3 regions of the Peribacillus sedimenti genome follow, and region 1 is predicted to be linked to each of the others. Evidence: riboswitches for the same ligand, from Rfam matches in the RefSeq annotation. Region 1 holds a riboswitch; each other region holds the start of a gene.
What was found. Region 1 has a riboswitch for cyclic di-GMP ahead of V1500_RS22565 (anti-repressor SinI family protein). Riboswitches for the same ligand answer to the same signal wherever they lie in the genome.

Region 1 (10,384 bases):
GGGTATCGTCCATTCCAAGGCGCACCATCATGTTCTTCATATTGTCAGAACCGAAACGGCGCATAAGCTCATCTTCCATAGAAAGATAGAACTGGGTGACACCCGGGTCTCCCTGACGGCCTGAACGTCCGCGAAGCTGATTATCGATACGGCGGCTTTCATGGCGTTCCGTTCCGATAACTGCTAGACCACCTAGCTCTTTCACACCTTCACCAAGCTTGATATCCGTACCGCGCCCGGCCATGTTGGTCGCAATCGTAACGGCACCCTGTTGGCCTGCGTTCAAAATGATTTCCGCTTCGCGCTCATGGTTTTTCGCGTTCAGGACATCGTGGCGTACGCCCTTCTTCTTCAGGTAATCTGAAATAAGTTCGGAAGTTTCAATTGCCACCGTACCTACCAGTACAGGCTGGCCTTTGGCATTGCGTTCGGCAATATCCTCTACTACTGCACGGAATTTTCCGTCCATGGTTGTATAAATCAAATCCGCTCTATCGTCACGGATTACTGGTTTGTTAGTCGGAATCACAACAACATTCATATTATAAATATTGCGGAATTCTTCTTCTTCCGTCTTCGCTGTCCCTGTCATACCGGAAAGCTTTTCGTACATACGGAAATAATTCTGGAATGTGATTGTTGCCAGAGTCATGCTTTCGTTCTGGATTTCCAGGCCTTCCTTCGCTTCGATCGCCTGGTGCAGACCCTCACTGTAGCGGCGGCCCTTCATCAAACGGCCAGTGAACTGGTCTACGATTACAATTTCTCCATCCTGAACAACATAATCGACATCGCGGTGCATCGTCACATGCGCCTTCAATGCCTGATTGATGTGATGGTTCAGGGAAACATGGCTGATATCAAAAAGGTTATCAATATGGAAGCCCTTCTCGGCTCTTTCGATACCTTCCTCAGTCAGCTGCACGCTCTTTGTTTTTTCATCATACGTATAATCACGGTCTTTTTGAAGTGTGCGTACAAAGGCATTTGCCTGGATATACAGTGTGGTCGATTTTTCAGCCTGGCCCGAAATGATCAATGGCGTACGGGCTTCATCGATCAGGATGGAGTCGACTTCATCGATTACCGCATAGTGAAGCGGACGCTGTACCATCTGTTCCTGATAAAGAACCATATTATCACGTAGGTAATCAAAGCCCAGTTCATTATTTGTGCTGTATGTGATATCCGCATTGTATGCTTCACGCTTTTCTTCGCTGGTCAAGGAGTTCAGATTCAATCCTACTGTCAGTCCAAGGAATTCAAAGAGCTGTCCCATCTCCTTGGCATCACGGCTTGCCAGGTATTCGTTGACCGTTACCACATGAACGCCTTTTCCGGTAAGCGCATTTAAATACACCGGAAGTGTTGAAGTCAATGTTTTACCTTCCCCGGTCTTCATCTCAGAAATATTTCCATCGTGCAGGGCAACACCACCCATTAACTGTACGTAGAACGGGTACATGCCAAGAGCGCGCTTTGCACCCTCTCGGACAACCGCAAATGCTTCTACAAGCAAGTCTTCAACCGTTTCTCCGTTTTGGTAACGCTGCTTGAACTCTTCTGTTTTTGCCCTTAGCTGTTCGTCCGAAAGCTTTTCCGTCTCAGCAGCAAGCGCTTCTATTTGATCCGCCTTTTTTTCAAGCCGCTTGACTTCCCTCTTGTTTGGATCAAATACTTTATTTAATATATTAAGCATATTTTAACGCCCCTCTTATTAAAGAATCTGATCAGCTCAGTACTCTATTAACCGGGTAACATACTTTCGCCCGGGCATTTCTGTATAATGAAAAATTCTCCTTATATAGAGAATCTGACTTTACTTCAAAACATTCACCCTTAATTCTAACATGTATGCAAAATGCAGACAACTTGATGTACTTAAATAAAAGATAGATAATTCGCGGCATTTCCGCTAAAATAAGAATGGATTATACTATCATTTAACAGAGCCTGCACATAATATTAAAAAATTAGAGAAACCACATATGGGATGTGAGAATATGACGATTGGGGACCGAGTTAAACGAATCAGGGAAGAAAGAAAAATATCCATCTCCGAGCTGGCCGAAAAGGCGGGGGTTGCTAAGTCTTATGTGAGTTCACTGGAGCGCAATTTACAAACCAATCCCAGCATCCAGTTTTTAGAAAAGATAGCAGCTGTATTGAAAGTTCCTCTGGATGCCTTGCTATATGATGAAGTCAATACCGAAAACGTCGATGCCGAATGGCTTAAGATTATTCAGGAGGCGATGAATTCCGGCGTTTCAAAAGAACAGTTCCGTGAATTCATTGAGTTTAACAGATGGAGATTGAAAAAGGATTAGAATAAAAACTTGGGAGCACTGGGTTATCTGTGCTCCCTTTTGTTGTGATTCTCTCCGCTGTTGGCCCTCTGTACAATATTTGATGTATGGATAGCAACCCTACAAATTCCAGATTATAATAACGCTAGGTTCAATTGGATTAATATATATTAGAAAAATCGTTCAGATGCTCTTCCTTTAGTATACAGGAACTTCCATTATTAACCACAATTACAAAAAGAAACCCTTCAAAGCAGATAGGATACAGGACTGCTTTTGAAGGGCTTGTTCATAAACATTATCCAGTTTTTCATAGAATCTCCTGACCGCGCGACTTGATTAAAAAGTCCCTGATTTCCTCAATCTTTAATCCAGCGTCCTTCGCTTCAATAATTAACTGCACCCATTCCCGATCCAAATCTAGTTGTTCACAAATTCTAACGAACACCATTCACCCTCCTAAAATACCCATTGTATTTCAGGCAGTCCAGCCGTCATAGTATATACCTACCTTAGACCCGTGACTTTGCGTCCCTAATTTTCAATAGGTTTGCCCTTTTCTGTAAAAATAATCCAAAATTTTCGAACTATAAGGAAATTATAACGAAGAACAAGTATTTACTTTGGAGATTGGTGTCGTAGAATTATAAAAGTTTTCTGTATTTTATTTACAACATGGCCCATATTTCTACAAAAACAAAAAAATACCGAAGGAAATACCCATAAATAGTCAGGTTATTGTCGATATTATAGAGATTATTCTTTCTTTTATACTATTTTTAAAAGTAATATCGAAACAGAATCTTTTAAAAACAGAACAAAGAAACGATAGAGCATTATGTTCATAACCGTTCCTGCTCTCTATGTTTAACAATTCACAAATTTAAGAACAAAAACCCTATGAATGTACTAAATGTGGAATGACCTGTTGCATCAGATTCTGCTAAAGACCGTTATTTTTTACGCTTATCTTCCTTCTGATTTGCTTTTATAATTTCCTCAAGAAACTTTTCATCAATAATGCCAGCTTTTAATCCACTGCATATCAAATCGTTCCAATCTTTAATAACCTTCTTGGGTTCGGTCTCCTGCTTTATACCCTTTGCTGGCAACACAACAAGATCTTGAATGGGGACTTCGAGCACTTTGGCTATTTTTAAAACAACTTCAACGGATGGGTTAGTTTGTATATTTCTCTCCATTTGGCTTAAATAAGATTTTGATATCCCAGTTTTTCTGGCCAAATGTGACAAAGTTAAATTTTTTTCCTTTCTGAGCTCTCTTATTCGTGTCCCCAACATCCCCGCATCCTCCTAATTGCGCTTCCTCCTTTTTGTGTTCATAAAAGACAACTCTGTTCTATTTTAAGAACAAACGAGCCGCACGAGCCCCTCTCCAATTACAATCATCCATTTGTCATTTGACAAGGCATTGTCTGGGTTCATCAATGAACGGGCTTCCTAGTTATTGCACAAACCGGTCTGAAAGTATATTTATATTCCGGGAAAGCCAAACAGGATGTACATCATCCTCTGACATAGCCCGGCCAGTTCAACCTCATTTGTTATACGTACTACCATCAAATTAAGTATAAATATTTTATTTAATGAACAATGTTCTTATTAAAGAACTTTTAATTCGAGTTTAGTATAATTTCCCATTACTTTCAAGAGACTAAAAAGGTTTAAAATCTCCTTAAAAATAAAAAAATCATCGTTTTTCTACACTTTACTCTCTCATTCTCATTCTTTTGTTTTTTTATTGATTTCGACTAAGAGAATAATCTATTAGACTGTAATCAAATCATTCCTAATGTTTCTCTTGGTGATTTTTGATTTTCATCAGTTTTTTGGTTGGAATAAATAAATTCTCGAACTTCATCCAACATCAACCCAATTTCTTTTGCTTGCTTTACGAGTTCGATCCATTCTTGGTCAAATTCCGCCTCCATAGCCAACCTAGCAGTCAAATTAAACCCTCCCTAAAGTATGAATGAAAACATCCCCAATTTAATCTGATCGGTTCCTTCCGATTGATTGGAATTTCACCTGGTATACAGTGTAAGCAAAAGCTCACCTGGCCATTATATAAAAATCATCATGAAATAGTTGCCGATTTATGTAAGGAATATAAATAAACTTTGACCCATTTTATTACATTTTTTTATCACCGGCACTATACGCGAATAGGGTTCCTTCTTCCCAGCTTAATGGCTTTCCTTGTGTCCTTCCTTTGTTGAAAACGTCCTACAAGACCAACTTGGTGAAATTTTTGGTTTGTCAGGTCATGTCCGCATGTTGGACAGATCCAGGTTCCGAATTCGGAACTTCCAAAAGATGGCTTATTGCAGTTGTAACAGTTTTTTTGCAGCATACAAACACCCCTAATTTTTATAGGCTTAGTTATATCGAATTAAAATGCTTGGAATGCATATTATATCTTGCGGCAGAGGTGAATTCTTTTCCGAGTTCTCTTAAGTAGAAAATTCAGATAAGAAAGACCTTACAACCACTCCTTATTTTGACTTTTTAACAGATATAATTCCTCTCTTCGCTTATTAATCTGTTTATTCACTAAAAATTGAACCTCGGCCAATTTTTCTAAGGAGCGAACATCCTGGCTAATATACCTTAATGTCTTCTTCACGTTTTTAGGCAAATTATCGAACTCTTTCAATCCCGTCATCTCCCTTGGGAGAATTGTATTACATGTGAAGAGCTTTGCAAACGGGGTTATTTTGTCGTGAATAGGCGAAGACGTTGGTTTAATTTGTCGGAATGGCATAGGAGTATAGGAGGGGGAAATTACATCCTTTTTTTCGAAATATAGATCATTTTTCACATTCTTTTACCCTGAAGAAAGATCTAATAAACCACTTATTCAGTCAGACAGAAAAAACCTCCGATAAAACTATCGGAGATTTGAATTAACCGAGGAATATGCCTCCATATACAAGCGCACCTGCAATCACGTAAGCAGGATGCACCTTTACTTTTTCCATCAATATAAAACTGATGATTCCGATTGCCAGAGTCTGCAGCCAGCCTACGCTTTCATATGCCGAGAAGAAGAAATCATAAGTCATGATGCCTAAAAGCACAGCAATGACCGGCCTGACTACAACCGTCATCCGCTTGACCTGAGGCGATTCCTTATATTTCATTAACAGACCCAGCAAGCCTAAAAGCAAAATGAGGGAAGGTCCGACCGTGGCGAGAATCCCCATGAAAGCTCCCAGTATGCCTCCCTGTTCATAACCGATGTATCCTGCCATTTTTGTCGCAATCGGTCCAGGCAGCGTATTACCAAGGGCAAGCACTTCACTGAATTCTTTCGTTGTCAGCCAGCCGTATCGGTCGACCACTTCATTTTCGATCAATGGAATGGAAGCCGGTCCGCCGCCATAGCCCAATATGCCAGGTACAAAAAATGCCCAGAAAATCTGCCAATAAATCATGCGTTTGAACTCCCCTTCCGATCTCTCTTAGGAGAATTCCTTTTTACAAGTGCTCCAATCAAAAGAACAAATATGATAATAGCGGGATGTACATGCAATAGCTGCATGAGCACCAATCCTGCAATGATGTAAACAAGGGTCCATACCCAACCCAGGCTCGACTCTCCCGATTTCTTAAAGAACTCCCAGGTCATAGTAAGGAGCATCACGGCCACAACCGGCACGACAGCTGACGCCATCCCTTTCACCCACGGTTCGTCCTTATAAGAATTCAATGCGGTCATCAAAATAATCATCAGGATGATGGTTGGGACCATGGTGGCAATAAGCCCGTTAAGCAATCCCCAAAATCCGCCGACCCGGTAACCAATATAACCCGCAAGCTTTGTCGCAATCGGTCCTGGCAATGCATTTGCCAGAGCCAATACATCACCGAACTCATCCGAGTCCATCCATTTGTATGTTTCGACAACCTCTTTCTTGATAAGCGGAATGGAGGATGGACCGCCCCCATACCCCAGCATCCCCGCCCGGAAAAACCCCATAAAAATGTCTGCCTGCTTCAATTGTATCAACCTTTCTTTGCCTGGTTAGGAAGAGGGTTTAAACGCTCTCTGCCCGTATACATTTTACCAGGCAGCAATGCTTCCGTCAGTACGCGGCTCTGTTCCGCCCAACAATACACCTGATTCCGGGTCACGCCAGATGATCTGCCCGCGTCCAAAACCGCCGGTATCAAGAGCCACTTCGATTTGATGCCCTTTACGGCTCAAGGCCTGGGCAATATGGTTAGGGAAGTGCGGCTCCACCTGCACTTTTTTCCCGCTGATCCATTGCCATCTTGGCGCATCAAGCGAAGCCTGCGGATTGAGGTGGAAATCGACAGTATTCATCACAACCTGCAAATGTCCCTGCGGCTGCATATAACCACCCATGACGCCAAACGGCCCAACAGCCTTCCCGTCCTTTGTCAGGAAACCAGGGATAATCGTATGATATGTCTTTTTGCCCGGTTTTAACGCATTCGGGTGCTCAGGGTTTAATGAGAAATCATGGCCCCTGTTCTGAAGTGAAATCCCGGTACCCGGCACGACAATTCCGGAACCGAAGCCCATGTAGTTACTCTGGATAAAGGAAACCATGTTTCCTTCTGCGTCGGCTGCTGCCAGGTAGACAGTTCCGCCCCTTGGCGGCTGGTACGGAGACGGATCCAATGCCATGTCTCCAATTTCGCTGCGGCGGGACTCTCCGTACTGTTCAGACAGCAGCTCTTCCACTGTCACCTTCATATCTGCCGGATCGGTAATAAATGCCTTTCCATCCGTAAAAGCAAGCTTCATCGCTTCGATTTGCTTATGGTATGTGTCAACCGTATCCTTATCGCCAAATTCAAAGCCCTTTGCGATATTAAGTCCCAAGAGTGCGACAAGCCCCTGCCCGTTTGGTGGAATCTCCCATACATCATAGCCCCGGTAGTTCACCTTGATAGGGTTTACCCATTCTGCCTTATATGCAGCAAGGTCCTCCTTGGAAATAAAACCGTTATACTTTTTCGAGAATTCGTCGATTTTGTCGGCAATCTCTCCGCGGTAGAAGCTTTCTGCGTTTGTTTCTGCAATCGAACGCAATGTACTGGCATGGCCCACTGAACGCCAAATTTCGCCAACTCTAGGCGCACGTCCATCCGGAGCGAAGGTCTCAAACCAATGCTGGAACTCATCATCTGTCAGAATTTGTTTGTACCTGCGGTAAGCAAAATCCCAGTACTTCCCGAGAATCGGTGATAAAGGATAGCCTTTTTCTGCATATTCTATTGCAGGCTGTAAGACTTCCTTAAGCGATAATTTCCCGAATCTGCGTGAAAGCTCAGCCCATGCAGATGGCGCTCCGGGCACTGTTACCGGAATCAGCCCGTGTACCGGCATCGTTTCAATCCCTCTCTCTTTCAGCGCATCGATTGAAATGGATTTCGGAGAAGGCCCGCTTGCATTCAATCCATACAGCTCATCCTTCACCCATACTAGCGCGAACGCATCCGAACCAATTCCGTTAGAGGTCGGCTCCACCACTGTCAAAGCAGCAGCAGTCGCGATCGCTGCATCAATCGCGTTTCCGCCCTTCTTCAAGATATCCAGGCCAGCCTGCGCAGCCAGCGGCTGGGATGTCGCCACCATCCCATTCCTTGCCATCACAGTAGTCCGCTGGGATGGATATGGATGGTATTGATAATCAAAATTCATGAGACACACCTCATTTATGTATTTTTATATTTAGTATACCGAAAGATTACTATTTTTTCAGAAAAAATAAATATTCTTGGGAAATATTTTATATTGATGCACATTGCCATTGTCCTGTATGATGCAAAAGGGACAAATGACCCCCTTAATTGGGAAGTTTTACATACTAAATCCTCATAGATTCATCATTAAGTCACATGCTATGATAATTGTAATATTTCCCACAAAACTATTAATCCTAAATAATAGTAAGAAAGGAAAAACGCGTATGATGATTCCAACCTATCAAAGCAAAACATCAAAGGTCGTACATATCGTGGAAGATCAAAATACGTGCTCGTGCGGGGTCAAGCATAACAGCTTCTACGAACTCAGTAGAAGAGATTTACGAAACATTGTATTTAAACCGGTCGAGGAAGTAACCTGCGAGGCGTGCAGGAAAATGCTGAGGTCATATTCCAACTGACCCAAAAACGCAGTTCTGGAATCCAGAACTGCGTTGCTTTGTGGTTATATTTTAATGTGGAATTTTGTCGATATCAGTTAGGTTCAATCAACCCGTAGCGGCCGTCCTTACGGCGATATACCACGTTGGTTGTATTCGTATCAGAATTCGTATAAACGAAGAAGTTATGGCCCAGCATATTCATTTGGAGAATCGCTTCTTCACTGTCCATCGGTTTTAAGTCAAAACGCTTGTTACGCACAACCTCGAGCTCGCTTTCCTCTTCCTCAAAAGGCACTGCCTCTGGCTCCGCCTCGAGAGTTGTTGCTGCAAATAGCTCAGCCGTGCTTCCATTCGTCCGGAACTTACGGTTAACCTTAGTCTTATGTTTACGTATTTGGCGCTCAAGCTTGTCAGTAATCAGGTCAATGGCTGCATACATATCAGCATTTTCCTCTTCAGCCCGAAGCACTAAATGCGTCATCGGAATCGTCACTTCCACCTTAGAGGTATTATTGTTCACCTTCAGATTGACCATCGCATTCGCATCAGGTACATTGTTGAAATACCTTTCCAACTTACCAATCTTCTTTTCTACATACTCTCTAATAGCTGGAGTTACCTCAATGTTTTCACCGCGAACGTTGTAGTTCATAAAGCGAGTCCTCCTTTGTAAATAAGACTATATAGTTAGATTCTACGATACCCTTTACAAACCCTTCACAAACCACAAGCTAAATGTGTCGAAATTTTGAAAGATCAGTCGTAAATTGGAAACATGAACTGATATCGTATTTACACAATTATAACATTATCTGGCTTGACACCCAAATGATGTCCTTTGGGGAAATGAAAAAACCGCCTGACAAAGACGGTCTTGATTTAATAAGATGATTATTGCTCAATGTTTAACACATTCCATATAATCATTTTCTTTGATCGTAAAACATACCATCAGTCACTATTTTTTCATATGGATTTACATACTTATTATTAGATACCCTTTTCGACTTCACTTGTTTTATATCATGTTGAATAGCTTTTTTTTGTTCTGTTAAAAGTAACATCAGTTTTTGTTCCAGGGATAATAAAGTAAATCCAAGTACCTTATCCCCACTAGTAAATGGTGTAACTATCGTGCTGATTAACGTTTCTCGCCTAGCAAGTAGCTCCTCTATTAAAACTATCTTTTCATCACGACTGTCGGGTTGCATTGTCTCCAGAATTTCAATCAATTCAGTTGTTACCTGGTAATATTCTTGTAGCAAGCCCATTAGATGCGTCCATTTGAAGAATGTTGTTTTTGCCGGTTGATTTGGATAGCCTGCTTCCATGTATCACGGAGCTCCCTGACAAATTGCTCAACCTCTTCCACGATTTCTTTATTGTTGTGTATATTCGCTTCTACCAATCTGCGATACAAGTAATCGTACATAGACATTAAATCCTTTGAAACAGTTACATCCATATTTAAGGTAACCATAAATTCTTGGATGATATTCTGCGCTTTCTGGATATTAATATTTCTTTTCTCGATTGATCCTGAATCAATGGCTTTTTTGGCCTGAGATAAAAATTTGAGACAACCATCATACAACATAAGAGTAAGTTCACCAGGAGATGCTGTGTTTACCGAATTCTGCTGATAGGTTTGATATGGGTTACCAAGCGCCATGTATTACACTTCCTTTTTTTTGCTTTAATATGGATACAGTTTAACTAATTCCTATATTCTGATGCGTCTGTTGCTTGTTAACAGACACAGATGCTTACTAAATTTTCTTATCAACCATAAGGCCAACAAAATCAGTCATTGCCGCATAAATATCCAACAGCTTTTTAGAAGGAATCTCTCGAATCGTCTCATGAGTTGAATCATCCACTACTGTTACATAATATTCATTTAACTTCTCATGAAACTCGAATTTTAGGGATG
Region 2 (10,384 bases), 150 kb from region 1:
CTTTTTGTGATCATTATGAAAATGAACAACCTTCCAAAAACAGGAATATTATCGGATTTTGTAGAATAGATAACTCTTAAGTAATATATTGGGGGTATCATAAAGATGTTTTTCAAAAAGACATGCCATTTCTGCAAGAAGAAATTCCGTAAGACTACATTGTATTTTGGGACGTCCAAAATTCATGTATGCGATTTGTGCAAACCTTATGCCGAGAGACGCGCATTCAAAAGGCTATAAAGAGTGTTGTGAGAAGATCATTCGATGAACAAAATCCTTTTTCTTCAAAATAAAGATAAACCACTCATACTCCAGCAAATCAATTCATCTTTAGAAACAAAAAATAGATTACTGAAGCTTATAATCACTAATCCAGATAAAAAAACCAGTATAACCGTCAGCAGGGAAAAACGATTTCGGTATGAGGAGCAGATTATGATGCTGGAGAAAATCAAAGACATGGTGATTTCTTGCAATAGCCGGGACCAGCTGAAAAAGATTAATTCCATGATTGAGTATTATAATTCTTTAAGTCAATAAGTGCTGGATGGTCTGTCCGGCGCTGTTTTTTACTTTCAGCCTTTTCTACAACATATAAGCTAAAAATAATTTGCAATAGATTTACCGGAAAATCAAAAAAATCAATTATGACAGCTTCAGCAGGTTTGGGATGTATTAATTTCAGAGACTTGTGTGAAATTATGCTCGAATTCAGCCACTTTATGCCCGAAATATCAAATTTTACTCGATATATGGACTTTAATGGGCGAAATTCAAAATCTATACGCGATATGGATTTTTACCATTGAAATCAGATCTTTTATCTAAAATTTCAACTTGTACCTGGAGAGGAGTAGGAAGAACCCCATTAAAATTTGTAACGGATTCTGCTGAGTCAGAAAAAGGACAATTCACACACTATTTGGGGAAGCAATTCGCATAGCCAGCAGCTGCTCTTTTTTTGTTGTGACATCAATATTTCCACGTTTATCACATACATATACATTACCCAATTGATATGCTTTTCTTCGATGATCGGATCGTCCCAGATTTTGCACGCATCACCAGGGAATAGATCGTTCGGACGCCCTCTAAAACATTACTGACATAATGTATAGAACCTTAAAGAAAAAAAGAAGAGCTGCTTAAACAGGCGTTAAGCAACTCTTCCATTCAGTTTAATAATGCTGACTGACTTTTTGATTATCTATGAACCTCGGCTTTGTATATTCAATTAGTTTTAGCTGGTGCTGACTATTTTGATGCGAGTGGAAGGATAATTGTAAAACTAGTACCCTTATTCTCTTTACTTTTGACCTTAATCTCTCCGCCCATGGCTTTAACAATACTATATACGACCATGGTGCCAAGTCCTGTGCCTTTGTCTTTCGTTGTGTAAAAAGGTGTTCCCAGCCTCTTCAGTTGCTCTTCGCTCATCCCTGTTCCGCTGTCTGTGACACTTAATGATGCATGAGAACCCGCTTTTGTTATAGCGACACTAAGCTCTCCCCCTTCTGGCATTGCTTCAATCCCATTCTTGATCACATTAATCAAGCATTGATGAAGCTTGGCGGCCTCTCCGGAAATATACACTTTTTCCTTAAAGGATACATCAATATGTACATTATTCATATTTGCATATGGGCTTACAACCGTTAAAACATAATCCAATTCTTCAGTCAAATCCAATACCTTTACGTTTTCAAGCGACGGCTTGGCAAAGGTCAGATAATCCGTAATAATATGTTCTGCACGTTCCAGCTCATCCAATGAAATCGTGAGATACAGCATCTTATCCTCATCAGTATGATTACGCTCCTTTAACAGCTGCAGAAATCCCTTAATTACAGTTAGAGGGTTGCGCACTTCATGAGAGATGCTCGCAGCTATCTCACTGACTGTCTTCAATTTTTCAAGTTCCCTCATTTCTTTCGCCAATTCCCTAAAATTATTCGTATAACGGCTGATGATAAATACAGAAATAACAATTGCAATAATGACTACAAAAGATCCTATGGTTATAAAATTCCGGCCAATTTGATTCGCAGAAACCGCCAAATCTTTTTTTCCAATAACCGATATGTATTTCCAGTTTTGATTTGCCGAAGTGGTCACATGTAAAACAGATTTTTCGCCGTCTACGTTTGCCTCAAATATGCCGTCTTGCCCGATTGCTCCCAATTCGGGAATGTTCAATTTAGAAATTGGTTCAAAATTTAGTTCGGGCTTTTTAGGATGAGCAATAATCGTGCCATCTCTTTGCGTTAAAATCACATACCCTGTACCGCCTATTTTCACATCATGCATCAGGCTTGTCAGACCGTCGAGACTGACATCCAGCCCCATTACCCCGATTCTTTTGCCATCACGTTCAATGGTGACAACATTACTGACTATTTTATGGGGTATTCCAGATGAAACATAAGCACCTGTCATCAATACTTCGCCTGGATCCTTCAAGGCCTTAACATACCAGGGCCGCTTTCTTGGATCATATCCTGGGAGAGTGGGCCCTTCAGGGTATTGGACATACCTGCCATCCTCCGTGCCCATATACACATACATTGCATCAGGATGTTTTTTTCCAAAGTGAGAGAAAACTTCATAAATTTCCTTTTCCAACGCACCATTTTTGCTTGGCTGCATCTGGACGAATGTCCCTTTCTTTTTCATATCCTTATATGTCGTTATGCTGCTGTCCGCCTTCAGCACTCGCCGGTCAGTCGCCTGCATATTTAAATCTTCCTCTAATCCCTTAAAATACAGCGAGATTGCGTTATCTACCTTTTCGATTTCTCTTAGACTAGAATTCACATACTCCTGTTCAGTCATTTCCCGGACCTTTCCATTGGCAAGAATCGTAATAATGGAAAGGGGAATTAATAAAAGAAGGAGCGAAAACAATATCAGCTTCTTCTTTACTGAAAACCATTTAACTTCCATGACAAACTCCTTTTATCGCTAAACTGAAACATAATAATAATGTCAATTTCCAGGTATATTCTCCAATCTTAATATATTTTTTTGACTGATTAAAACCCTGTATTTGTTTTATTTTTTTATGAAGTCTACTACATTTCAGTGTTTCTTCTTATGTATGGTAATTGGCTGAACAAACGTAATCCTCTACTACACTTACCACAGGCTAATCTCTGTCATTCAGAAAGAGACAGAACAATAGGTCGATATCATGAAAGATGTATTTGAAAATGCACAATAGGGTGTAGAAATATCAGTTGAACTTCAAATAATTCGCTAGAATCCTAGACAGCACCCGAACCATCAGTCCGCAAATTGTTGAATTACCGACGGTGCAACAAATATCCGTCACCGTTCAGGAATTTGCATAGTATTATTACCTTATTGAGGAGGGAGTTAATTACACATGTTAATAACTGCAAGAATAAAAACGTAGCTGAATTATTTTAAAAGCCTACATAACGGGCTAATAAATAATACATTTTTATTACATTCCAGAAACACAAGCCCTCCACTTTGATAAAAATCTGCCTTTTTTGACCCGTTTTTTCGCATCATAGATACAACATAGTACCTACAAACCAGAAGATAAATCCACCCATTTAGCTACTTTTGGCACTATCACCCGAATTTTGTAATCTAATTGTAATATCCCTGTGAAATTGTCGTAAAATGTTTGTTATATAGTAGGTTTATCAGCCACACCAGGAGGGTAAAACACTATGTTAAAGAAAATTGTCGCAATAGTCACTCTTGCCATAGCAATCATAATAGTATCACCAACCTTAGGTGAGGCAGCAACACCAGCAAAAACAACCATTAAATATGTAAATGTCGTAAACGACACTTTAAATATGCGCACCACTGCTTCAGCAAACGCTAAGATCATCACTGAGCTAAAGCCTGGAACTCAGGTATCTGTACATAATGAAGCGAACGGATGGGCTAAGGTAACAGCTTCCGAGAAACAAGGCTATGTAAATGCAAGATATCTTTCCGCAACTAAGCCTATTGCAGCCACTGCAGCATCATCATACCGTGCAGTAGCAATCAACGTGGCAAAAAGCAATCTAGGGGTCAAATATAGATGGGGCGGAATTACTCCAAGCGGATTTGACTGTTCTGGACTTGTGAAGTATTCCTTTGACAAGGCAGGCAAAACTTTACCGAGGACAGCTGCACAAATGTACAGCACAGGTGCACGCGTTTCATCTCCTCTTCCTGGGGACCTGCTATTCTTTGCACCAAACAAGGCGTCTAGACCAACACATGTTTCCATCTATCTTGGAAATGGTCAGATGATTCACTCTGCTTCATCTAAAGGAGTTTCCTACTCCTCTACAAGCAATTCATACTGGAAACCCAAGTTTATTGGAGCAAAGCGCATATAATATCTCAACCACCAATCTGTTGATTGGTGGTTTTTAATGCATTTACGCATAAGGGCTACAGAATCTGGTGCGCCATCGCTGCCTTAAGAGACAATGAATTTTCCAACTTCCGAAAGATACGAATGGGTGCTGACATGTACCTGGACGGCAGTGGATCTACTACATATACAGCCGAGTCCCCTACCGAACACTTTTTATATTAAATAGACCATCCGACTGGAAGGAACGAAAGGGTAGCAAACTCAATATTGCTGGTTTCTGCCCCCTCTGAGTGCTGTTTCTGCCATACATTCAACCACAAGGGATTTAATAAAATTTCTTGTAAAAGTGGAAAGGTGTTAAAAGAGGAAGACATATTCAATAACGGAGTGACGTAAACGCGAAGTCCTCTCAGGATGGTAAGCTACTTGGTATAGCTATGTAGTTGTCTAGGTATTTCTTCACAGGAGAAGATATAGGGATGATTGATCCGGTGGCCCAATTACTTCTCCTATTCAACTATATCCACCCAAATATTCTGCAACTGTGAGGTGGATATATTTCTATTATTTATTTATATCATTCCTTGACCTTTTTTATATTCCTTGGATGCCACTTCCACGCACTCTCTATAATTTGTTCCAGTTTTATTTCTGTTTCCCAGCCTAATTCTTTACGTATCTTATCTGAGGCAGCTACAAGTCTGGCAGGATCAATTGTAATCCGTGCCAAAAACTGAGATTTTATCTCTTTGCCCCAGTAAATGCTGATGAATAATAAGAATTAAATGAGTCTCAGGATCATGATATACCTGGACCGGCAAGCCGAATCGGAGCAAAAGCGCAACATCTCATTCCTTTATCCCTGATTATTCGAATCGATAACACTACGGTATTCGCTGTATAATAACTTATAATTTTTAGGTTTTCATATACGAAATTTTTTCTCTTCCATTGGCATGTTGAACCCTATCTATCTACCCAGCTAAAGATCTTAGGGATACCATTGAATCAAAAAAAGAAAAAGCCACTCACCAAATCTCCCCTGTATTGAGAGCTTTGGTGATCGACGCGCACTGTCACCGTTTAATACATATCTTTTCTACTCGATGCTCTGCTTTAAAAGGGAAGCTTTTTTCTGCTACTATTCCAGATTTTTATATAGTGGTGTCCTTCCTCGGTCCTGAATACCTTAATACCTAGCATCCTAAAAGGTGTCCAGATTTCCTTCATTAATAACAAAGGCATGTAATCCTTTTCATCCTCTTTGCGGCAGCCCGACTATCATAGTTATCGATTCGGTAACATTAGATTCGTGGCTTTGCGTCCTTATCTTTCAATAAGTTTGCATTTCTCCAAAATTATTGCATGTTCTTACAATTATTATAGAAATAACTTCCAGAGTTTTTCCATGATAACTTTTCCAATAATTATTACAATTTTCGACTTACACCTATCAACGAAGAGATAGATTGTTATTATCCATATTTCCATTAAAAAATGAACTAGCTTTGTCACTAGTCCTTAACATTGAGTTCAACTTTTATTAGTTTTAGTTATGGTGTAACCAACAACAGACAACGGCATACTTTTCAAATCTGACAATCCTCATCAATTAAGGTCAGATCTTTTGCCTTAGGATGCATTGTTAATAGTGTTAAATCCTCTAATGACACCGCAGCAGCACATACATGCAAATCTTCATACCTCATTTCGCCAACACTTATATCGGTTACCATTTTACTACCGTTTTTTATAGTAACAGTTAAGCTCTTTGCTGACTAAATCCTTTGATATCCTTACATAGCTATTTTCATAAACTGAAATAGCATCGCTGCTTCTTAGCTGGTTGGTAATGTCAGTATTAGATCGACACAACAGCAACAAAATTTCATACCCCTATCCCACTGTACAAAAAATATGATACAATAGACTTACTCAAATGGTAAATTTTTCTCAAAGCAAAAACATCCCCTCGATCAAAGGGGATGTTTTTCTTATGATGCGAATATTTCATGTGTTGAATAAGCTTTAGTTAATTTAACGTTACTTAAGCCTGGCTAATGCAATTCTCAAATAAAAACTGTTCTTGTTAAGCAGCCTTTGGCTCGACTTGGTAGCCTGCTTTTCTCTTTCCGACTCTTCGTTTTACATTACCTACTATATAACTGCCAAATGGCAAAGCATGAATAATTTTAATAATAACTATTGATACCGCCAGGGTAATAAAGAAAAGACCGATGACCCTTGTGCTTGTATGTTCAAAATATGGGGCGACATAGGGAGCCAAAAACCGTTGAACCTGCCAGTGCACAAGATAAATTCCAAAAGAATAGTTGCTTATCAGATTAATGACTTTAAGGTTCGGTACAAGCTGGCCCCATGCAAAAACAGCAACGATGATGGCAAGTACTAGAGGAAACAGGTCATGCCTGTAAGATGCCACCCTAAAGTTTCCAGATTGATAAGACATGAAGAAGTAAAATATGGCGATAGCGACTCCCACTAACGAAAGCCATTTATACTTCCAGATTTTTTTGGCGAAAGATTGATAATGCTTCCCTATTATATAGGCTATTGCAAAATAACCGATCCAGGCTGTAAACGGAATTTTTAAGTGATTTCTATTTTCCTGTACAAATGGAAGATTTCCATTAAGTATTGTTAAATGGGCGACCATAATCATCAAACTAGCTGGAAGCAGCCAGTTGGTCGGGATTTTGTACTTGGTAATCACATAATGGAGCAAATAAAATTGAAAAATGATTAAAATAAAATATCCTTCATAATTTCCCATGACTAAATTGAGAAATATTCTTTCACCAAGATCGGTGCCAGGAGTAAAGTGTTTCGTAACAAATGCATCGATAATCGCAAAGGCCGCATAGGGCGCGAAAATCCACTTAAATCGTTTGGACCAGAACTTTTCCGGCAGACGATCAGGATATCGGTTTGCAAGGATGATTTCTGAAAGGACTATAAAGGTAGGAGTCGCATAACACAAAGCTGTCCGCAGCATATTATAATGTTCAATCTCTGGATAGCCTACTGCTCTGCCTGTTTGTGTTGTACTATGCAGGAAAACAATACTCAAACAGGCAATGGTACGCAGTAAATTCCACTCTTTTATCATCTCAGATACCTCTCTACGTTTTTTCAACATATAATTTTCCTTTTCCTTACTAAGGTAACATGAAGAAAATGTTGAAACAACAGGCATATGGTACCATATCGTTATATCTATATCTTTTTATTAACCTTTTATAAATATGAATGAAAACAATTATAAAAATTAAAAGGTATATTGATATAAGAACACACAGAGAGAGGACCTAAATCTTTAAATGAGGATATAAAGCTGGTAAAGTTCTTGCTTAACTTTCTTCATAAGTCACATTTTTAATGCGTTTAGCTATATTGTAAGATTTAATCTGTTAATTTAGCTTAGGAGGGGGTTGAAGCGGTTGACAGAGGAATTGTAATAATACCATTATTGAATGTTTTATGCAGTGGGAATGTTTGTAACTTCAGGCTACTTTGAACCAAATCTATCAAACTTTAAGATAACTAAAATTAAGAAGAAATAAAAAGGACATGCGCTCCGTACATACCGGATTCATGTCCAATAAACGCCGCCTAACGAAATCACTAAATTCACACGGTAGGTTACTTACCTATAGTGTTTTCAAGCATTCTCGGTAAATTATCTATCGTTCTATAAATAGAAAAAAGCACTCATTATGATGAACGAAAGAACGGATTGGCTTGTTGGAATCCAGCTTTAGTTCGAGAAGAGGACTTCCAATTGCTTTATCGAACCGTGAAGGTGAATATTTGAGTTCCACCAAGCTTTGTCCCTGTAGTCCCTTTCAGATTCCCACTGATGTCCACGCGGTATTTATGCTTGGACCTAATATGGACATCATTCACATTCAGCAGGATTGTATTATTCTTCAATACAGTAATCGTCATATTTTTTGTAACATCCACTTTCCCGCTCGTAACATCATAAACCTTGACGTATCCTTTTATGTTTTTCTGTGTAGCGGACGACAGCAGCTTACTCAATACAAATTCAACATAATTGTCTTTTCGGTCGCCGGATTGTGCATCTATATAATACTTTTCAACTCCAGTCGCCCCATTTTGGATCATCGTTTTAGCTCCATAGCTTGGGACGGTTTTTTCTACTCTATAAATCCTTAATGCATTCACAACTGCGGTGTCATATTTAAAACCAGAACGCTCCAATATCACACCATTCACTGCGACTGCGTATTTTCTATTATTGATGAATGCAGGTGTAACCTGGCTTATCGTTAATCTTCTGCCATCTGGAGAAAGTGTGACTTTCCCTGTCTTCCGTAGTTCCGTACCTGTTACGATGACTCCTTCAAAATCCTCCAATTTATAGGACTTAGCCAGCTGTAATTCTACTGATGAATTAGAAAGGACACGCGCTACTTTAACAACTGGGTTTAATCCAGAGATTTTTTTAGTAAGATATTCTATCTTTCCATTTAATACTTTATTCACGGCTTTTGTAAGTACTTGACGGTTTTTAGGCCCGTATACTTTTTCAATGGCCAAATATGCCTGATTCTTCTTATATTTAGCTAAGCCAAGGGTGCCACCCAGCGCTTTTACATTTTTAGACTGGGACGCTGTATCGATCTCCTTATAGAAGCTGGAAATTGACCTTAGTGCTGTCACATACTTCTCGGATCTTTGAAGATATATTTTATAGCTATCGAGGATAGCCTGGTATGCTGTAGCATCTTTCCCACCGTAAAGTGTTACGTCTTTGGTCGCCGCTTCATAGGCAGCTTCCCCTTTTTTGATAAGTGCTATCATGTTTGAGGCAGGGACTGTCTTGCCCGTATTCCCTATCTTGTTAAGCTCTGCAAAGGGTGCGTACATTGCTTTCTTGGCGTTTTCTACTGTTGTTTTTAGATTAGTAGCTGCTGCTGACTGGATTGGTGCAACAGCCGCAATAGTCGAGAACCCAATTGCTGATACTGTTGCAAGTTTAATAGCCTTCTTTTTCATCATTTTCTCATATCTCCTTATTGTTTGATAACGTTCGAGAAAAACTGTGAATAAAAACCAATCTTTTACAATAAGAAGATTATAATAAAATTTTTAGAAAAACAAGATAAAAAAATTAAATATTAAAAGTATGCAAAATAGTCTAAAAACATACGGTTTATTTAGCTATTTATCGACAATATTTCATTTTTTTCGAGTTACTATTTTCCATTGTGTGTATAAGTAACAAAATGGGAGAATCGCGATATCATTGTTTAAATTGGTAGGTACCTCATCTTCATATGTCACTGAACTGGCATAAAATTAAAAGAAAAAAGAACCTTTGCTTCGAAAGGCTCCAATTACCATTTCCAACGATATGGTTATACGTTTTTTATTTTTTAATCCTTCTTAGTTAGGCTATTAACCTTTATTTTTGTCCTGAAAACTACCCTATATAATCTATGCCCTTTTTAATTTTTAGTCATGCAATAGGTCAAGGATTTTATTTAGTATTTATCGTACATATTTGTTGCTAATAAAACCGATAAATGATTTATTGTTCACATTATACTTAACCTTATACCACTCATTTTTCGACCCAGAAACCGCAATGAGATTTACTCGCGTACCATAAGGAATAGTTATAATCACCTTGGATTTTGAACTAGCTGATTTTCTTAAATACAATCCATTCACACTATCAATAACGGCATAATCTGCTGAAATGTAATTCGCGGATATATATTTTGTTTGAACATATCCTTTAATCATCTTTCCGCCACGTGTTTTGTGAGTGACTTGCACCCAGTGATTAGCTACGAATTTTTTTACTAGGAGAGTATTAGGGGTTGGAATGGGATCGTTAGATTCATTATAAGATTGGTTAATTGTAGCGATTTTTTTGCCTACGGGTTTATTAAAAATATCTGCTTTTTTACCTGTTATATAAACTATATAGTTGGATTTCGGACTATTTGTGGTTGCAAAAGCAGTTTCACTTGATTG
Region 3 (10,384 bases), 1.2 Mb from region 1:
CATTCCTGGTCCGTCATCTTTCCAGTCCCTGTGTGCCCTACATATTGCAGCTTTCCTTTTTCATCATAAAGCCCCAGTAAAATGGCGCTCACTATATTATGGCGTAATGTAAAACCGCCAATCACAGCAATGATGTCCCGGTAATTTTTAACCTTAACCCAATAGTCCTTCTTTTTCCCGATAACATAAGGTGAATCGTTCCGTTTCATAACGATGCCCTCCATGCCCTGTTCTTTAATCGCATGAAACAGTGCGCCTGCCTCACAGACAGAAGGTACAAGCTGAATATGGTCATTCGGAGTAATGATTTCTGAAAGAATATTATTACGTTCCCTAAAAGGCCGAGTGTTCAGCCAATTGCCATTAAGATAAAGGACATCGAATATCATGTAGACAATCGGCACACTTTCTGCCACAAGCTTCACCCGATCAAGCCTCCTGATTCCATCCCTTTTCATTACTTCATGAAAGGCAGGTTTTCCATTCTCGCCTAATGAGATGACTTCTCCATCCAATATCACTGACGATTGTTTGCAATAGCTCTGAACATTCGTTATCTCGGGATAATGCATGGTTCGCTCGTTTTTCTTTCGGTTGAAAAGACGGACACGCTCATCGTCAGAGTAAGTTAGCACTCTTACCCCGTCCCACTTTATTTGTGCAACCCAGCCCTCACCTCCGGGTATGGTGACACTGCTTTCCGGCTCCATTGGGAAAATTGGTTCCAAATCGAAGACCTCCAATGCTTTCGTATTGGCAAATACGCCAAATTTTACATAGTTTTGGCATAATCTATCGAAAATATTGATAAGAGGAGGGTAAAAAACAGTATGGAAAAAATTAATGTTGAAGGAAGACCGATTGAAATATTCAAACCTGGCGAAGTTATATGGCCTGAAGCTGGACTGAGTAAGCTAGATTACATAAATTATTTGTTGGACATCTCTCCCTATCTAATTCCTCATACAAAAGACAGATTACTTATGATCTGGCTTTACCCGCATGGAATAAACGGGAAGAAAATTGAAAAACGTTCCCTGCCCGCGAGTGCTCCGGAGTGGGTAAACTGTGCGATGTATAAAGAAAAACAAAGAATTCTGCTTAATGACCCAGCAACCTTAGTTTGGGCCGCCAACTATGGAGCTTTAGAGTTCCACGTCCCATTTGACCGATATACGAAAGAAAATTTCCCGCTCGAGCTGGTTTTTGACCTTGATCCATCGGAGAATAATAGCTTTGACCTCGTTCTTGAGGTAGCTCTTGCACTGAAAGCACTATTAGATTCACTCAACCTGATATCCATACCCCGGACTTCCGGATCGACAGGCATGCAAATTTTCGTACCGATTTCTGCTGATTACACATTTGAGGAAACGCGACAGATTAACACATTCATTGCCGAATATTTTCAGGAAAAAATGCCGGGAAAATTGACGTTGGAACGTGTGGTAGAAAAAAGGGGAAATAAGCTGTATTTCGATTATTTACAGCTTTGGAAAGGCCGGACGATGCCGGCTGTTTACTCCGTAAGAGCAAAGCCTAAAGCAACAATTGCTGCACCGGTGACATGGGGAGAGGTGGAAGAGGGCTTCAGGCCAACGGATTTTACCATTCTCAATATAAAACGCAGAATCCAAGAGAAGGGAAATTTGTTTGCCCCTGTCACAACTGAGAAGCGTGAACAGAGCTTGGAGGATATTTTGTCATTCATCAATAAAAATCAAGCATGAGTGGCTTGTTTCAGACACACTGTATGAAGCAGCTTTCTTTGTTGTGGAAATGATTTAAAAATGTAGAAAGTAAAGAGTTTATCCATTGACTTAATAATAATTATTAATATAGAATGATTTTACATTTAATAGGTATAATTAACCAACAAACTATCCGATAAAGGCAAACTCATCGAAAGATGGGGACGCAAAGCCATGGGTCTGTCGTTCAAATGTGTATTTTGGACTATGATTGCCAGGCTGCCGAATAGCCCAAAATCCGGCTATTCCACTTACTGGAAATAGCTTTTTTTTTGCGTTCAGTCGGACCAAAAGGGGAAGGAGAAGAATTTATTATTTATAAAGCATCACGATTATAATTTTACATAAGGGATGAGAAAAATGAAGATGACAATTGGGAAAAAATTGATGGGCGGATTTTTAATTATCGCCATTATTCTTGGGTTAATCAGCTTTGTTGCATACTATAATCTACAAAAAGTGGATGATACCTATTCAGACCTTGTAAATCGCCGGGCGGTCATCTTAACAGATACAAAGGATTTGCAGATTGCAGCTTCCAGGGAGATAGCAGCTTTAAACGGCGTGATGCTGCGTCAACAGGCAGCCTCCGGTATCTTATCTGATGCTGTTAGAGAGGTCAATCAAAAAGTAAATGTCATCGATGAGATGGTTCAGCCGCAGGCGGTCAAGGATCAGCTTAAAGAGCTTGAAGAATTAAATAAACAATTTAAAACTGCTTCTGATCAAGTGATTATCTTGATGGGTTCAGATCAACACAAAGCTACCATTGTTGCAACGGAGAAGGCAATTCCATTGGCCCAAAACATCAGGAATATAGCAGATGGCATCGAACATGACTTAAGGAAGAACATGGAAGAAGGAAGCGGTGCAGCTTCCAATAGGTCAGACGCCGCTCGGAACACTGTTCTGATTTTAAGCATTGCTGCGTTCTTCCTGGCTGTCCTGATTGGTTATGTGATAACAAGAATGATAAACAGGCCAATTCTGTCGCTGGAACAGGCGGCAAAAAAGATTTCTGAAGGCGACCTGACCCAGCAGAATATCAAGGTTAAAAGCAAAGATGAAATTGCGAACCTGGCTCATTCCTTTAATCAAATGAATGAAAATCTTCGTGCTTTAATTGGCCAGGTAGGGGCGAATGCGGATCAGGTTTCAGTGACATCTGAGGAATTGTCGGCAAGTTCCGAACAGACGAGCAAAGCAACGGAGCTAATATCAGCTGCCATTCAGGAGGTTGCGGTTGGCTCGAACAAACAGGTCGAAAATGCCAGAGAACTGCATCACACTGTAAGTGGAATATCCAGTGGAATGAACAAGGCTTCTTCCTCTATGCAGGCAGTTGCCGCTTTGACCGCGGCTGCCAATGACAAGGCAATTATGGGACATGGAGTGGTCTCGCAAACAGTGGAACAGATTAATCTTATCCATCAATCGGTGAGCTCGACTTCAGAGGTTGTAAATGCGGTAGGAAAAAAATCTGAAGAAATCGGCCAGATTGTCGACTTCATCACACAGATTGCCGAACAGACAAACTTATTAGCATTAAATGCAGCGATCGAAGCAGCACGTGCTGGTGATCATGGCAAGGGATTTGCAGTAGTAGCGGATGAAGTGCGGAAATTAGCCGAGCAGTCCAGCAAAGCTGCAGGTAACATTCGAAATCTGATCCAGGAGGTACAAACAGAGGCAGCCAAAGCAGTTCAATCCATGACGAATGGAAATGAAGTGGTGAACGGAGGCATACAGCTGGTTCATGAAACGGGCACGGCCTTTAATGATATTTTAGCATCGATTGAACAGGTGACGGTAGAAGCACAGGAAGTGTCTTCCATTGTTGAAGAAGTGAACAAGCAGTCCCTCGGAATGGTAGAAATGATGGAGGGCATAGCGCAAATAGCAGAACAATCTGCAGGGAATACCCAAAATGTCGCAGCTTCTGCGGAAGAACAAACTGCATCCATGGAGGAAGTGTCTTCATCTGCTGAGACATTGAGCCAAATGGCTCAGGATCTTCAACAGCTGGTAAATAAGTTTAAGGTGTAATACCGTCCGCAAACAAAAGATAAGATTTGTCTGTGGTTGTTCAATGATTAGGTGGGGTCATATATGAAGGAAACGGTTGAATTAATTAAGGGATTTTTTGAGGATATAGCACCTGAGCAAATGCTGTCTTTGGCGCTCGGGGGAAGAGAACTTAACTCTGAACAGCTTACATTGATCCAGGCCATCAAAAGAGAAAGCGAATTTCCTGACCCAATCATTAATGTTTTGCTTCAGTATTCGTTAGTGATCAGCAATGGCCAATTGAATGGCCAACATATTGAACAAATTGCTGCACAATGGCAACAACATAACGTCCAGTTGGTGGAACAGGCAATGTGTTGATAGATAAGGATACTAAAAGTCTCCTGCTGCGCCGCTATGGCCTCGGCAGCTATGAACGAATCCAGCTGAGAAAAGAGATGGAATGACAGAGACTCTTCTTGTTTGCCCGACCCTGCCATCTTTGAGCAACACGTATAATGGAAGCGCGGAATTCCCTTCCGAAACACTCGGAACATATTCGAAAGGTTCCGAACTGTTCGGAACCAGGCTGCGAGCTGAAAACAATAAAAACACACTTCGATGGAGTGTGTTTTTTTATTGTTTTGCTTTATGTTCGAAGTACAGGAAAAGATTCGTGATTAATTTTGAGACGATTCCCACGGCCACATAGCCTAAAAACAGATGAAAGTAATTCGCGCCTCTGTTCAATTCAAACAGGTCCAAGGATATAAGCAATGGTTTCAATACAAAAGAAAACAGTGCGCTCAATATCAGCATGAATAGATAATAATTCTTCTTATTATTCAGTGCCCATTGGTATAGAAGCATATAAGAAACAGGCACAAGCGATACGTCCAATGCGAAACTGATCGGCAGTACAGGCAGAAGTTTATATGGATAATACCATAAGGCCCTTGTACCTCCATATGTATCTATGTACGTAAACCACACGTGTACATTGAAACCAAAGAACCCTAGAAGCAGGGCCTTTCTCTTATCCATAAAAATGTACAGGACGATCAAAGGAATAATCAAAAATGCAAGATTGATCCAAAATTGCCATGTTCCAAAATCTGAATACTGACTCCAATAATCTGACCAAGAATCGGATACTTTCAATTGTAAGTTTTCAATATCGTTAAGTTCAGTTCGCTGAGTGTGTTCCATATATGCTCCCCTCTTGAGTAGTATAGAGGTTATATTTCCCAAACGACTTCCCCTTATACATGTGAGGAGCTTAATCAATAAACCATATAAAATGCTGACTCTTTTAAAAAATATCCCCTGTAGGAAGTCCTGCCAGCCCTGTAAATTGATTTCAGGCATTAATTATAGGCGATGAAGAGATATCCATGAATAATTGTAATACCTTTAAAAATGAAGAGGGTCAGAGGGAAGGAAAGTCTTTAAAGCTTAAGGAACAATTGAACCTCTGAATAAATCGACAAGGAGGTTTGGGAAAATAAAAAAACTCCCTGCAAGCAGGGAGTCCTCTTTGTTTGATATTAGGGAAGCATGTCTTGATAGGATGTCATCAGTTCCCCGTAATGCATGCTGCAGGCGATGAGGAACAAGGCGAGTGCGATGTAGAGAATCGCCCATATGATCCTCGTTTTGTTGGTTGCTTTGTAATAGTTCTCTTCTTTTTCCAGTTGAGATTCTTCTTCATGGATCTTCTTCTCGAAATCGCCTCTTTCCTTAATTCCGTAGTCATCATAGATATGAATACCTGCAAAAAGCAAACGGCTAAGCACTTCCCTTTTGGTTTCTAGCAGCTCATGCTCGTACCGTTTTTTATCTCCGATGAAAGGAAAATGCCATGCTTGGGAATTTGCTAGTTTTTGTGACGTTTGCCTCAATTCCCATTGCCACAGATTATGAATCCTGATACGTTCTTCCTCCGTAGATGCTGCATACATATCATATTGCTGGATTGCGAAGCGATATTGTTCAAGGGCGATTAGTCTTTTGTTTTGCCGCACCTTTTTCCTCAATTCCTTCCACCATGTGGATATACCAAACAACAAAAATATGAACAGCACCGGGTTGGGATTTAGAAACATATATATGATCATCCCAATGATTCCCGCTAACCAGATCTTTGTTGATATGACCCCGACAATCCTGCCGCCGTCCATGGGATGGATAGGGGCCAGGTTAAATAGGTTTAGGAAAGATCCCAGAGTAATTACCAGTAACCAAAATGGGTCATTCGTAACCGAAAAAAGCGGAAGGGCAGGGAGGAAAGCGACCGTACCAAGGAGAGGTCCCCCATACGCAAGGTAAGCCTCATCCTTTGCGTTTTTAGGTTCTTCTTTTAGTGCTATCAATGCTCCGACGAATGGCAAGAAAATTGCCTTTGAAGTTTTGATGTTTTTTCGTTTGGCGGCCAACAAATGGCCGGTCTCATGGATAAAAATAAGGTAAACCAGGGCAATTGCGAATTTCCATCCATATACCAATGCATAGGCACCCAGCGATACAAAAATGGAGAGCACGGAGGCAAACTTCGCCAGCTTGAGCAGGGCAACCAGCCATTTCAATTTCCCCAGCAGGAACAAAGCAACTGCTGCTGCGATCCCAATCCAGGATTTAGATTTTTGCTTCATCCTCCATCTCCTAATCTATTTTTTTCTTAAGGCCATTATATCTTAGTATTTTCTTAGTGGGGAACATTCCTTCTGGGCGGAGTTGAAGCGGAAAAAAGATTGAAATCCAGCGCCTCCTGGTACTTGCAATTCTTTTTGTTTGTCCCGTTTACAACAATCCGCAATTTTTTCGGGGATATGACCGCTCCCGGTATTGTTGGATATGAAGCCACTTCTTAAGTGGAGATTTAGAGTACGTAGGTGTCTAGTTTAGTTTCTAGTATTTGTATAAGAATCCCCCAAATCCACCCGAAATTTCGTCAGGAAAGAAGGAAATATGCGATATATCGAGAATTTAAATAAATGTTGGAATAATAGGTATTTTATACCATAAAAGGGGATGGATTGAATGAAGAACAAAAAGAAAGTAGCAAGTTTATTGCTTGCGAGCGCTTTAATGGTCGGTGTACCTTTTAGTGTAAGCGCCAAAACTGCGGCAAAACCGGCACTAAAACCAGTTCCGCCAAAAACTGTACAGTATGTAGCGCTGGGAGATTCATTGGCGGCTGGACAAACTCCAAGTGGCTATATTGATTATGGTTATCCAGACTATGTAGCAAGCTACTTCACTGCAAACAGCAAGCTGTATAAGCTTGCCGACTTTGATAATTTTGGTGTACGGGGTTACACTACTGAAAACGTGAAAAAAGATTTACAAAGTAGTAAAAAGATTCAAAAAGAAGTTAAAGAAGCAACACATATCACTATTGATATCGGGGCCAATGATATTTTGGGAGTTATGAAAGATCCAAGCAAGGCCCAGGAGGCACTAGCTGCAATAGATGCCAACATTAGAGATATTTTGGCTAAGATTGACAAGTTGAATCCCAAGGCCAAGGTATTTGTGATGGGTTATTATAATCCTTATCCATACCTTCCTGAACTTGAACAACAATCCATAGTGAGCATTGTAAAATTAGGAAACTCTAAAATCGAGGCAGCAGCAAAAGCGCATGGCGATACCTATGTCCCAACCATGCAGATAATTAATGTAACGAAGGACAACAAATTTCAACAGTATCTAACGAATCCAGCTGACATCCACTTAAGTGATGCAGGATACAAAGTAGTAGCAGCAGAATTCTGGAAAGCAATTCTATTAAAGAAGTAAGCGCTTTCTTTGGAAGGTCGGCATTTTAAATGCCGGCCTTTTTTAATGACGCGGTGGATGTAATAGGCGGACAAGAAATGCGAGATCATCGCTACAAAGGGAGTGGATCGGTTTGCCTTTTTGAATGTAGTTAAACTCGGCATTATAATATAGGGAAACAAAGCATCATAGAGAGTAGGGTAAAAGTGAGAATCCAAAAGTATATAGGCGGGACAGGATACTGTTCGCGCCGGGAAATGGATCGGTTGATCAAGGAAGGAAGGGTAACGGTCAACGGGACGCCCTCTGAACTTGATACGATCGTTAAGCCGGGGGATGTCGTGCTGGTGGACGGAAAGCCGTTGCCAGAGATTCAAAAACCGACTTACATTGCTTTGAATAAGCCGGTAGGGATTACTTGTACGGCAGCAGAGCATGTATCCGGAAATATCATTGAATTCGTGGAGCATCCATCAAGAATATTTCCGGTGGGGAGACTGGATAAGGCATCACAGGGGCTGATCCTAATGACCAATGACGGGGAAATAGTGAATAAAATATTGAGATCAGAGCACGGGCATGAAAAGGAATATGTAGTGACTGTGAATATGCCAATTACAGATGATTTTATCCGGAAAATGTCCGAGGGTGTCGATATTATGGGTGTCACCACAAAACCCTGTAAGGTGAGCCGCATCGCAGAGTTTGAATTCAATATCATCCTTACCCAGGGACTGAACCGGCAAATCCGCCGTATGTGCAAGGCGCTCGGCTATGAAGTTACGAGGCTTGAGCGTATCCGCATCATGAATATTGCGCTGGGAAGATTGGAGACAGGAAAATGGCGGGATTTGACTGATGAAGAACTTGGAGGGCTTTTGTCACAGCTCACATAATAAAACCCGGATTTCCAAAAATAAAAAACACTGCCGGCAAGTTATCCACCCTGAAAATCGAGTGATGGAGAGGAAATCACCAGGCAGTGTTTTTTTAGCAACTACGGAAAAAACTAAAAATACTAAATGCTGAGGGCAAAAACGGCTGTGATAGGAACAAAGTATTAACAGTATCGCAATTTAATGCAAGCAAGTGTATTTTTTTATGATTGCCCCTGATTTACATTTCGAAATTCAAGGGTTATGCCCGAAATACTCGCATTTATGCTCGAAATATATTGGTTTATGTTCGAAATCAGTGATTTATGCTCGAAACAACACGGTTTAGGCTCGAAATCAGTGATTTGTGCTCGAACCTCAAAATCCATGCACATCGAAAGTATGCACGAACCTCAAAATCCATGCACCTCGAAAGTATGCACGAACCTCAAAATCCATGCACCTCGAAAGTATGCACGAACCTCAAAATCCATGCACCTCGAAAGTATGCTCGAACCTCAAAATCCATGCACCTCGAAAGTATGCTCAAACCTCAAAATCTATGCACCTCGAATAAATGCTCGAACCTAATTGCGAGTTCCAATGGCATCATTCGGGGTTTAGCTTCGCCCCATCAATACACCATTTCAGGATCGAAATAATATTTGAATTCCAGCAGATTATTTGCCGGGTCGATCAGGAAGAAGGTAACATGCTCCTCACGTTTGCCTTTAAATCTGACCGTAAGATCCTGGAAGAATGGCAATTGCTGCTGTTTGGCCATTGTCAGGACATCGTCAAATTCCTGCCGGTTCATGAATGTGATTCCAAAGTGACGGGGGTACATTTTGGGTTTCTGATCCACATCCTGAGGATTCAAATGGCAAACGAGCTGGTCACCAAAGAAGTTAAAGGTGACGCGGTCGTGATAACGCCTTGCCAGTCTGCAGCCAATCTTTTCATAAAATTCAACGGTTTCATCCAGCTCCTTGCAAGGGATGGCCAGATGAAACACTTTATTAGTATCTCTCACTTTCTTATGCTCCTGTCAAAAAGATGAAAAGTGTCAGAACGTAACCCCAAACGAAGTGTTTCAAGCGGAATCACGTCTGCGAACGGAATATTGGCGAGGTTTACATTCGAGCCAGCCAGCCGGATAAAAAAGGTTTGCAGCTTTTTGTTCGGTGCTTCGAAAATCATGTTTTCCAGCTTGATTCCTGAAGAAATAATTTCGTCTATCAAATCAGTACGCAGCTCGCCATTGCTCTGGCACATGCCGCTGGTTCCGGATTCTCTTGCTTCAGTTATGACCTTGACAGACCCCGCTTCAAAATCTTCCTGGATCCACTCGATCCATTGTGAGGAATCCTGCTCCATGGCTTTGTCGCTATCCTTGTTGCCTACCTCGCTCAGCACATGAAAATCCTTTGAAAAATCAGAGATAAAGGACGCTTTCTCTGTATTGGTCATATCAATCGTCCCGTTTGAAATCTCGATATAATTGCAATCGTTTTTCCGGCAATAATTGTAAAACTCATTAATCTTGCCCTGGCTAACAAATTTTTCGAAAAGAGTCCCCCCGAAAAAGAATGAAATACCATTATTCCTTAAACAATCAATTTTTTGTTCAAGTGTTTTGGTGATTAAAGAAGTCCCCCAGCCGAACTTAACAAAATCTATAAGGTCCGCGCTGCTGAAAATGGAATCCTGAAACTGCTGCAGGGGCAGCCCGTTATCGATTAATACTGTCCATCCATCCCGCCTTGGTTTAGACGTACGTGGCGGCAGCTGTAATCCGTTTATACTACTCATATTGCGATCCTCTCAATCGTCGGTATTTGCCTCAAGGTGTTCACCTTCATAACAAATGGGGTTTCTGTTTCCCGCATACAAAATAGGATATCCTCCGGGTCAAATTCAGGCCGGTGAGGGTCGAAAAATTTCTCCGTAACCTCAGCTGTTCTGATTCGT

Region 2: it holds a riboswitch for cyclic di-GMP, as region 1 does, so the genes downstream of both, V1500_RS23285 (hypothetical protein) here and V1500_RS22565 (anti-repressor SinI family protein) in region 1, are expected to answer to the same signal.
Region 3: it holds a riboswitch for cyclic di-GMP, as region 1 does, so the genes downstream of both, V1500_RS03370 (methyl-accepting chemotaxis protein) here and V1500_RS22565 (anti-repressor SinI family protein) in region 1, are expected to answer to the same signal.

What each region holds. Positions count from the first base shown of each region.
Region 1 covers NZ_CP143547.1:4,590,416-4,600,799, forward strand. The annotation lists gene secA (preprotein translocase subunit SecA) at 1-1,699, opposite strand, end outside; gene V1500_RS22560 (helix-turn-helix domain-containing protein) at 2,004-2,327, shown strand; gene V1500_RS22565 (anti-repressor SinI family protein) at 2,617-2,757, opposite strand; cyclic di-GMP riboswitch class I at 2,785-2,871, opposite strand; gene V1500_RS22570 (helix-turn-helix domain-containing protein) at 3,260-3,607, opposite strand; gene V1500_RS22575 (anti-repressor SinI family protein) at 4,105-4,275, opposite strand; gene V1500_RS22580 (LytR family transcriptional regulator) at 4,809-4,982, opposite strand; gene V1500_RS22585 (chromate transporter) at 5,233-5,763, opposite strand; gene V1500_RS22590 (chromate transporter) at 5,760-6,329, opposite strand; gene V1500_RS22595 (gamma-glutamyltransferase family protein) at 6,393-8,003, opposite strand; gene hpf (ribosome hibernation-promoting factor, HPF/YfiA family) at 8,543-9,103, opposite strand; gene V1500_RS22605 (flagellar protein FliT) at 9,375-9,782, opposite strand; gene fliS (flagellar export chaperone FliS) at 9,722-10,123, opposite strand; gene flaG (flagellar protein FlaG) at 10,221-10,384, opposite strand, start outside.
Region 2 covers NZ_CP143547.1:4,742,735-4,753,118, forward strand. The annotation lists gene V1500_RS23270 (hypothetical protein) at 265-540, shown strand; gene V1500_RS23275 (ATP-binding protein) at 1,255-2,943, opposite strand; gene V1500_RS23280 (C40 family peptidase) at 3,702-4,370, shown strand; partial or broken gene V1500_RS23285 (hypothetical protein) at 4,929-5,154, opposite strand; cyclic di-GMP riboswitch class I at 5,617-5,708, opposite strand; gene V1500_RS23290 (acyltransferase family protein) at 6,441-7,511, opposite strand; gene V1500_RS23295 (hypothetical protein) at 8,159-9,400, opposite strand; gene V1500_RS23300 (SH3 domain-containing protein) at 9,893-10,384, opposite strand, start outside.
Region 3 covers NZ_CP143547.1:652,390-662,773, forward strand. The annotation lists gene ligD (non-homologous end-joining DNA ligase) at 1-728, opposite strand, end outside; gene ligD (non-homologous end-joining DNA ligase) at 831-1,730, shown strand; cyclic di-GMP riboswitch class I at 1,883-1,978, shown strand; gene V1500_RS03370 (methyl-accepting chemotaxis protein) at 2,112-3,797, shown strand; gene V1500_RS03375 (DnaD domain protein) at 3,861-4,139, shown strand; gene V1500_RS03380 (CBO0543 family protein) at 4,395-4,967, opposite strand; gene V1500_RS03385 (site-2 protease family protein) at 5,306-6,409, opposite strand; gene V1500_RS03390 (SGNH/GDSL hydrolase family protein) at 6,798-7,559, shown strand; gene V1500_RS03395 (pseudouridine synthase) at 7,745-8,434, shown strand; gene V1500_RS03400 (VOC family protein) at 9,048-9,446, opposite strand; gene V1500_RS03405 (phosphosulfolactate synthase) at 9,443-10,225, opposite strand; gene V1500_RS03410 (2-phosphosulfolactate phosphatase) at 10,222-10,384, opposite strand, start outside.